DNA from 2 places in the Streptomyces sp. NPDC048001 genome. Region 2 is predicted to be linked to the other one. Evidence: riboswitches for the same ligand, from Rfam matches in the RefSeq annotation. Region 2 holds a riboswitch; the other holds the start of a gene.
The links. Region 2 has a riboswitch for S-adenosylmethionine ahead of thrC (threonine synthase). Riboswitches for the same ligand answer to the same signal wherever they lie in the genome.
Positions count from the first base shown of each region.

Region 1 (4,404 bases), on a different contig from region 2:
ACCGAGGAGCGCATGGGGCGCAGCGGCTTCGTCCTGTTCTACCTCGGCACGGGCTATGTCGCCCTGCTGGTGTACGCGGTGGCCAACGCCGAGTCGGCACAGACGCTGGTGGGCGCCTCGGGAGCCATCTCGGCGGTCCTGGGCGCCTTCCTCCACCTCTTCCCCCAGGCACGGGTGACCAGCCTCTTCCCCTTCCTCTTCTTCGTTCCGCTGCGCTTCCCGGCCTGGGCCGTGCTCGTCTTCTGGTTCGCGGTCCAGTGGGTGGCGGCGCAGAACGCCGGGCCCGGCCCGGGCGTCGCCTATCTCGCGCACCTGGCCGGGTTCACCACCGGCTTCCTCTTTGCCTGGGGCCGCTTCCGGCCGGGGGCTAGAGTGAGGGCGTCTACAGCGGCCAGCGAGGGAGAAGGCAAGCCGTGATCACTGCGATCGTGCTCATCAAGACCAGCGTGGACCGCATCCCCGAGATCGCCGAGTCGATCGCCGCGCTGGACAGCGTCAGCGAGGTCTTCTCGGTGACCGGGACGTACGACCTGATCGCCATGGTCCGGGTGGCGCGGCACGACGACCTCGCCGACGTCATCCCCGGGCGCATCAGCAAGATCCCGGGTGTCGAGGGCACCGACACCCACGTCGCCTTCCGGACGTACTCGCAGCACGACCTGGAGGCCGCGTTCGCGATCGGCCTCGACGCCTGAGCCCCGGGAGCCGCCCGGCCGCTCCCGCCCGGCCGGGCCCGGGGCGGGGCGGTCAGCCGCGGTCCGGCACGCAGCGGCTGCCCTCGGTGCGGTAGCGCAGGCGCGCGCCGTCGCGGACCAGTTCCCGCACCGCGGCCAGGAAGCGCGCGATGTGCTCGTCGGGGGTCCCCGCGCCGAAGCTCACCCGGACGGCGTTCAGCGGCGCCGAGCCCCCGGGCGCCGGCTCCGGGGCCCCGCACTCCCCCGCCTCGCCCCGGCCCGCGCCGAGCAGCGTGCGCACCAGCGGATGGGCGCAGAACAGGCCGTCGCGGACGCCGATCCCGTACTCGGCGGAGAGGGCCGCCGCGACGTGGGAGCTGTTCCAGCCGTCGACGGTGAAGGACAGCACGCCCACCCGCGGCGCGTCGTCCCCGAACAGCGACAGCACCCGGACCTGGGGGATGTCCGCCAGCCCCGCGCGCACCTCGGCGACCAGGCGCTGCTCCCGGGCGACGAGGCCGGGGAAGCCCGCCTCGGTCAGCGCCCGGCAGGCGGAGGCGATGGCGTAGGCGCCGATCACGTTCGGCGAGCCCGCCTCGTGCCGGGCCTCGGTGGTGTGCCACTCCACGTCGAGCCCGCCGGCTCCCCCGCCCTCCGGGCGCCGGGCCACGGTGCGCGAGGCGCCACCGCCCGCGAGGTAGGGCTCGGCGGCCCGCAGCCAGTCCGCCCGCCCGGCGAGCACGCCCGAGCCGAACGGCGCGTACAGCTTGTGCCCGGAGAGGGCCACCCAGTCCGCGCCGGTCTCCCGCAGGGACACCGGGTGGTGCGGCGCGAGCTGGGCGGCGTCCAGCACGATGCGGGCGCCGTGGGCGTGGGCGGCGGCGGCCAGCTCCCGCACCGGCCAGAGCTCGCCGGTCACGTTGGAGGCGCCGGTGACGCAGACCAGGGCCGGTCCGTGGGGGTCCCGGTCGGCGAGTGCCCGCTCCAGGGCGCGCACCGCCCCGTCGGGCGTGCGGGGCGCGTCGAGGACGGTCAGCTGCGCACCGCGCCAGGGCAGCAGGGAGGCGTGGTGCTCGGTCTCGAAGACGAACACCCGGCAGCCGGCGGGCAGGGCGGAGGCGAGCAGGTTGAGCGAGTCGGTGGTGGAGCGGGTGAACAGGAGCTGGTCGTCCTCGCGGCAGTCGAGGAAGGTGCGCACGGCCGCCCGGCTGCTCTCGAAGAGGTCGGTGGACAGCTGGGAGAGGTACCCGGCACCGCGGTGGACGCTGCCGTAGTACGGGGCGTAGGCGGCGACGTCGTCCCAGACCCGCTGGAGCGCCGGGGCGCTGGCCGCGTAGTCGAGGGCCGCGTAGCCGATCTCCCCGCCGGTCGCCAGGGGCACGGTGACGTCCCGGCCGAGGACGGCGAGCGGCCCGGGGCGACAGACGCCGCCGTCGGCGGCGGCGGGGGCCGGGGCGCGGCGGGCGGAGGGGGCGGCGGTGGCGGTGGCGGTGGCGGGGCGCACGGACATGGCGGAGTCTCCCGGCGGGAAGGGCGAACGGGCGGCGACGACCCGTCGCGGCGTACGGGGATGCCTCGACGCACACGCGGAAGGGGTGTGCGGAGGGGGCGGGGAGGGAGCCCGGGGGCGCCTCCCGGGCGTGGTTCGAGCGGGCGCCGCCGTCCGCGGCAGGGCGGGACGGGGCCGTCGAACGACGCCCTAGCGCATTCGCTTGCTCACGGGACAGCTCCTCGACCAGGACCCCGGAGCGGTGAGGGGTCCGCGCTTGCCGCAGACCTCGCTGCCTGCGGCCTGGTCTTCACCCGGGGCACCCCGCCACGGACGGAGGGTTGCCGGACAGCGGGCCGGGGCCGTGGTCGCTGTCACTCATGACCTTGGTGAGCATCCTGCCACACGTGCGGGACGCCACGGGCGCGGGGTCCGCCATCCGGACCCCGCCCCCGCACCGCCGCGTCCGCGGACCTCAGGCGTTGCTGGCGGCCACCCAGCGCTCCAGGGCGGCCCGGGCCTCGCCCGAGTCGATGGACCGCGCCGCCCGCGCCACCCCGGCCGCGAGCTGCTCGTCCAGGGTGCCGTCGGTGGGCTCCAGGGCCACCAGCGCGGCCGCCGCGTTGAGCAGCACGGCGTCGCGCACCGGTCCGGTCTCCCCGCCGAGCAGCCGGCGGGCCACATCGGCGTTGTAGGAGGCGTCCGCGCCCCGCAGCGCCTCCACGGGCACCAGGTCGATCCCGATGTCCCGGGGGTCGAAGCGCTCCTCGCGGACGGCGCCGTCCCGTACGACCCACACGCGGGAGGTGGCGGTGGTCGTCAGTTCGTCCAGGCCGTCGTCGCCCCGGAAGACCAGGGCGGAGGAGCCCCGGGCGGCGAGCACCCCGGCCATGATGGGCGCCATGCGGGCGTCGGCGACACCGGTCGCCTGGGCCTTCACCCGGGCCGGGTTGGTCAGCGGGCCCAGGAAGTTGAAGACGGTGCGGATGCCCAGCTCCCTGCGGGCGGAGGCCACATGCCGCAGCGCCGGGTGGAAGCGCACCGCGAAGCAGAAGGTGATGCCCGCCTCCTCGGCGACCTCCGCCACCCGCCGGGGGGTGAGCTCCAGGTTGACGCCGAGCTTCTCCAGGACGTCGGAGGCGCCGCTCGCCGAGGAGGCCGCCCGGTTGCCGTGCTTGACCACCTTGGCCCCGGTGCCGGCGACCACGATCGCGGACATGGTGGAGATGTTGACCGTCCTGGCGCCGTCCCCGCCGGTGCCGACGATGTCGACGGTGCGGCCGGGCACCTCGATCAGGTTGGCGTGCGCGTACATGGTGCGGACCAGTCCGGAGATCTGCTCCACGGTCTCGCCCTTGGCGCGCAGGGCGACGGCGAAGCCGGCGATCTGCGCGTCGGTGGCCTCGCCCCGCAGGATCCGGTCCATGGCCCACGCGGTGGCCTCGGCGCCCTGGCCGCTCTCGTCGAGGACGGCGTTCAGCACGGCGGGCCAGGAGAGGTCCGCCACGCTGTCGCCGCCGTCCGGGGTCACAACGTTCATGGTCCGCTCCTGGGGTCCACAGCCAATGGGGTTCGGGTTCCACCCTATCCAGCGCCGGACGGCCCGAAGGGCCCCGTCCAGCGGATGGACGGGGCCCTTCGGGCGTGTGGCGACGCGTGTGCCGGGGGGTCAGTGGTGGCCGTGGCCGCTGGTGATCTCCCGGTACTCCTCGGACGTGGGCTTGGCGACCTGGTTGTCGCCGCCGTAGTAGCCCTTGTTGAGCTTGACGCGCAGCTTCTCCATGCGCCCGATCTTGCGGCGCACGCCGTTCTCGTCGACCTCGGGACCGAGCTCGGCCGGGGCGTACTGCTCGTGCGCCGTCAGCTTGTAGCGGTCGGCCTGCGAGAGCGGCTCGTGGACCTCGACGAACTCACCGTGCGGGAGGCGCTTGATGATGCCGGACTCGCGCCCGTGCAGCACCTTCTCCCTGTCGCGGCGCTGGAGGCCGAGGCAGATGCGCTTGGTGATGACGAAGGCGAGGACCGGTCCGACGAAGTACGCGATGCGGACGAACCAGGTGATCGCGTTGATCGACATGTGGAAGTGCGTCGCGAAGATGTCGTTTCCACCGCCGAGCAGCATGATCACGTAGGCGGTGACCCAGGCGACACCGAGCGCGGTGCGCGTCGGCGCGTTGCGCGGGCGGTCCAGGATGTGGTGCTCGCGCTTGTCGCCGGTGATCCAGGACTCGATGAACGGGT
Region 1 covers NZ_JBIDBN010000009.1:302,918-307,321, forward strand. Annotated here, with positions in the region: gene ACGF15_RS19020 (rhomboid family intramembrane serine protease) at 1-417, shown strand, start outside; gene ACGF15_RS19025 (Lrp/AsnC family transcriptional regulator) at 414-695, shown strand; gene ACGF15_RS19030 (aminotransferase class V-fold PLP-dependent enzyme) at 748-2,184, opposite strand; SAM riboswitch class IV at 2,432-2,549, opposite strand; gene trpD (anthranilate phosphoribosyltransferase) at 2,639-3,703, opposite strand; gene ACGF15_RS19040 (cytochrome bc complex cytochrome b subunit) at 3,833-4,404, opposite strand, start outside.
Region 1: linked by a shared signal. The riboswitch ahead of ACGF15_RS19030 (aminotransferase class V-fold PLP-dependent enzyme) and the one ahead of thrC (threonine synthase) in region 2 are both predicted to bind S-adenosylmethionine.

Region 2 (4,404 bases):
GGGAGCGCTCGCGCAGGAACTCCGCGTCGGCGCCCAGGGCGTGGACGGCGGTGACCGCCGCGTCCGTGCCGCCGAGCTGCTGGGCGCAGCACGCGGTGAAGGCGTCCGCCCAGCGGCGGGTCAGGAAGCCCAGGCGGTCCGCGCCGAGCATGCCCCGCAGCAGCTCCCCGGCGATGGCGTCGGGCAGCATCCGGAAGTACTCGGGGGGCGCCCAGGGCGTGTGGGAGAAGTGGCCGATTCTCAGGTCGGGCCGCCGCTCGCGGAGCATCCCCGGCACCAGCGCCAGGTGGTAGTCCTGCACCAGCACCGCCGCACCGTCGGCGGCCTCGGCGGCGAGGGCCTCGGCGAAGGCGCGGTTGTAGGTCCGGTACGCCTCCCACTGCCGCTCGAAGTCCCGGTCGAACACGGGCTCCAGGGGGGTCTGGTAGAGCATGTGGTGGAGGAACCACAGAACGGAGTTGGCGATGCCGTTGTAGGCGGCCGCGTGGACCTCCGGATCGATGTCCAGCATCCGGACACCGTCCTCGCCCACGCCCTGGCGCACCGCGTGACGGTCGCCCTCGCCGAGGGCCGCGCACACCCACAGGGACCGTGCGTCGGACCCGATCGCCGAGAGCCCGGAGACGACTCCGCCGCCCCCGCGCCGTGCTTCGACGCCGCCGTCACCGGTCGGCGTGTAGGAGACCGGGCCGCGGTTGGACGCGACGAGGATCTGTGCAGCGTCGTGGACCATGTGGCGAACGTAGCCCGTACCACCCGGGCTCAAACGTGCGTGCGGCAAGGCCGCGGCTCAGTGGTCGCGTTTCCGGCCACGGACGGCGGCGACCGCGACGACCCCGGCCGCGGTGAGGCTGAGCGCGACTCCGCCGAGCAGCCAGAGCTGCTCGGCGGCGGTGCCCGTCCGGGCGAGGTGCTGGCCGTGCTGTCCCGTCAGGGCGAGGGAGCGGCCAGTGGCGTACAGGAAGGCATCCATGGCGTCCATAGGGTGAAAAGGTAGACAAGAACGACAAGCACACCGTGGATTGCCCGCTATGCGGCATGGCGTGCCGCGTACTCCCCGATCTCCCGCATCGGCGGCCGCTCCTCCGTGTCCACCTGGTACGTCCGGGGTACGAACCCCCGCTCCCCGCGCTCGAACTGGGTGAGCGAGGGACGCACCAGATGGCCCCGGGCCAGGCGCAGTTGCGCGGTGCGGTAGATCGCCGCGGCCATCCGCCCCAGCGCCTGCCCGTCCTGGTGGCGGTGCTTGCGGGTGCCCACGTCCACCTGCGCCAGCGCGTCCAGGCCGACCGTGGCCAGCGCGTCCACCAGCAGCCCGATCTCCACGCCGTAGCCGACGGGGAAGGGCAGCCGCTCCAGCAGCGAGCGCCGCGCCGCGTACTCGCCGCCCAGCGGCTGGACGAACCCGGCCAGCTGCGGCCAGTGCAGATTGAGCAGGGGGCGGGCCACCAGCTCCGTCACCCGGCCGCCCTGCCCCGGCTCCCCGGCCAGCGGCCGGTCGTGCATGGCCTTGACGAAGTGGACGTCGGGCTCGGTCAGCAGCGGCCCGACGGTCCCGGTGACGAAGTCGGGGGAGAAGTCGCGCAGGTCCGCGTCGACGAAGCACACCACGTCGCCGCCGGTCACCAGCAGGGAGCGCCACAGCACCTCGCCCTTGCCCGGCACCGCCGGCAGCCGCGGCAGCACCGCGTCCCGGTGGACCACCCGCGCCCCGGCCGCGGCGGCCACCTCCGCGGTCGCGTCGGTGGACCCGGAGTCGAGCACGACCAGCTCGTCGACCAGCGGTGCGGAAGGCGTCATCAGCTCCCCGCGGATCACGGAGACGATCTCGCCGACCGTCGCCTCCTCGTTCAGTGCGGGGAGCACGACGCTGACCGTGGTCTCCTGCTTGGCGGCGAGCAGCCGTCCCATCGGGCGGTCCGCCACCGTCCAGGACCGCCGGGCCAGCCAGCGCTCCACCTCATCCAGCACGTGATCTCCATCTCGCGGATCGGACGACCGGCTCAACCGTCCGGGGGTTCGGTTACAGTCTTGAACAACGCGGACGACCGTCGCATGTCGGGGTGGTACCGCGCGGACAATCGAATACCGCTCATCCAGAGGGGCAGAGGGAAACGGCCCGTTGAAGCCCCGGCAACCCTCCAGCCGGTCTCGTTGCGTACGACGCGAGGCTCCCGGCTAGGGAAGGTGCCAAATCCGTCTCATGGCGAGATGCGCCATGAGGAAGATGAGGAGAAAGGGCCTCGCCTCCATGGCTGTACAGACTTCTGCCACCGCCGCTCCCTCCGCCGCCGGCACGGGCGCCGTCGATCTCGGCCCCGCCTCCGGGCTCTCCTGTCGCGAGTGCGGTGAGCGCTTCGACCTGGGCCCGGTCTTCGCGTGCGAGGTCTGCTTCGGACCGCTGGAGGTCGCCTACGACCTCCCCACCGGCGACCCCGAGGGGCTGCGCAAGCGGATCGAGAACGGCCCCGAGAACATCTGGCGCTACGCGCCGCTGCTGCCCGTCCCCGCCGACGTCGCCTCCAAGCCCAACCTGAACCCCGGTTGGACCAAGCTGGTGCAGGCCGACAACCTCGCCCGCGAGCTGGGCATCGAGCCGGGGAAGCTGCACGTCAAGGACGACTCCGGCAACCCGACCCACTCCTTCAAGGACCGGGTCGTGGCGCAGGCGCTGGAGGCCGCCCGCGCCTTCGGCTACACCACCCTGTCCTGCTCCTCCACGGGCAACCTCGCGGGCGCCGTCGGCGCGGCCGCGGCCCGCGCCGGCTTCCGCAGCTGCGTGTTCATCCCGAGCGACCTGGAGCAGGGCAAGGTCGTCATGGCCGCCGTCTACGGCGGCGAGCTGGTCGGCATCGAGGGCAACTACGACGACGTCAACCGCTTCTGCTCCGAGCTGATCGGCGACCCGGCGGGCGAGGGCTGGGGCTTCGTCAACGTCAACCTCCGCCCGTACTACGGGGAGGGGTCCAAGACGCTCGCCTACGAGATCTGCGAGCAGCTCGGCTGGCGCATCCCCGACCAGATCGTCATCCCGATCGCCTCCGGCTCCCAGCTCACCAAGATCGACAAGGGGATCCAGGAGCTGATCCGCCTCGGCCTGGTGGAGGACCGCCCCTACAAGATCTTCGGCGCCCAGGCGGAGGGCTGCTCCCCGGTCTCCGCGGCCTTCAAGGCGGGCCAGGACGTGGTGCGCCCGCAGAAGCCGGACACGATCGCCAAGTCCCTCGCGATCGGCAACCCGGCCGACGGCCCCTACGTCCTCGACATCTGCCGCCGCACCGGCGGTGCGGTGGAGGACGTCACCGACGCGGAGATCGTCGACGCCATCAAGCTGCTCGCCCGCACCGAGGGCGTCTTCACGGAGACCGCGGGCGGAGTGACCCTGGGTGTGGCGAAGAAGCTGGTCGAGGCCGGTGCCATCGACCCCTCCCTCACCACGGTCGTCGTCAACACGGGTGACGGCCTGAAGACCCTCGACGCGGTGGAGCCCACGACGGGTATGACCGCTGTCATCCGCCCCAACCTGGACTCCTTCCGAGAGGCTGGCCTCGCATGAGCGTCAACGTCCGCATCCCCACCATCCTGCGCACCTACACCGGCGGCCGGGCCGAGGTCAGCGCCGAGGGCGGCACCCTCGCCGAGGTCATCGCCGACCTGGAGAAGAACCACACCGGTATCGCCGCCCGCGTCCTGGACGACCAGGGCAAGCTGCGCCGCTTCGTGAACGTGTACGTGAACGACGACGACGTCCGCTTCGAGCAGGGCCTGGAGACGGCGACCCCCGAGGGTGCCGGCGTCTCGATCATCCCGGCGGTCGCGGGCGGCTGCTGAGCCCCGCGGGAGCCCCGTCCGGAAGGGCCCGGTGCGCGCTGGCGCGCCCGGGGCCCCGGAGCCGGCCGTTCTGCCCCCTCCCCGAGCCGTCGGGAGGGGGCATTTCCGCATGGTTGAGCGCGGTAGAGTCTGGGAAGCCCCCTTCGCCTTCTCCGCGGGAACGGGCTCCCCACCGCAAGAAAGCGGCCAAAGTCTGTGCGTGAAATGCCTTGATAGTGCTGTTTTGTCGGGCCCGACTTGCCCCGGAAAGCCACGTATTCGCATAGATCACTCGATCGGTCCTGCCCGGATTTCTCGTCCGATTGACCTGTTGCAGAGGGCAGTTGGGCAGATACATTCAGCCGCGGTCGACGCGTTCCGGCGCACACCCCACCTGTCGGGGTGAGGTCTGACCCGGGTCCGCGAAGTGCGGTCCTGTGCAAGGGCCAGTAATAGGGGAGTTAGGCATGGCTCAGGGCACCGTCAAGTGGTTCAACGCGGAGAAGGGGTACGGCTTCATCGCGGTCGACGGTGGTGCGGATGTATTCGTCCACTACAGCGCCATCCAGATGGACGGCTACCGCACCCTTGAAG
Region 2 covers NZ_JBIDBN010000010.1:329,474-333,877, reverse strand. Annotated here, with positions in the region: gene ACGF15_RS20815 (trehalose-6-phosphate synthase) at 1-733, opposite strand, end outside; gene ACGF15_RS20810 (hypothetical protein) at 791-982, opposite strand; gene ACGF15_RS20805 (glucosyl-3-phosphoglycerate synthase) at 1,030-1,971, opposite strand; SAM riboswitch class I at 2,090-2,234, shown strand; gene thrC (threonine synthase) at 2,252-3,556, shown strand; gene ACGF15_RS20795 (MoaD/ThiS family protein) at 3,553-3,831, shown strand; gene ACGF15_RS20790 (cold-shock protein) at 4,278-4,404, shown strand, end outside.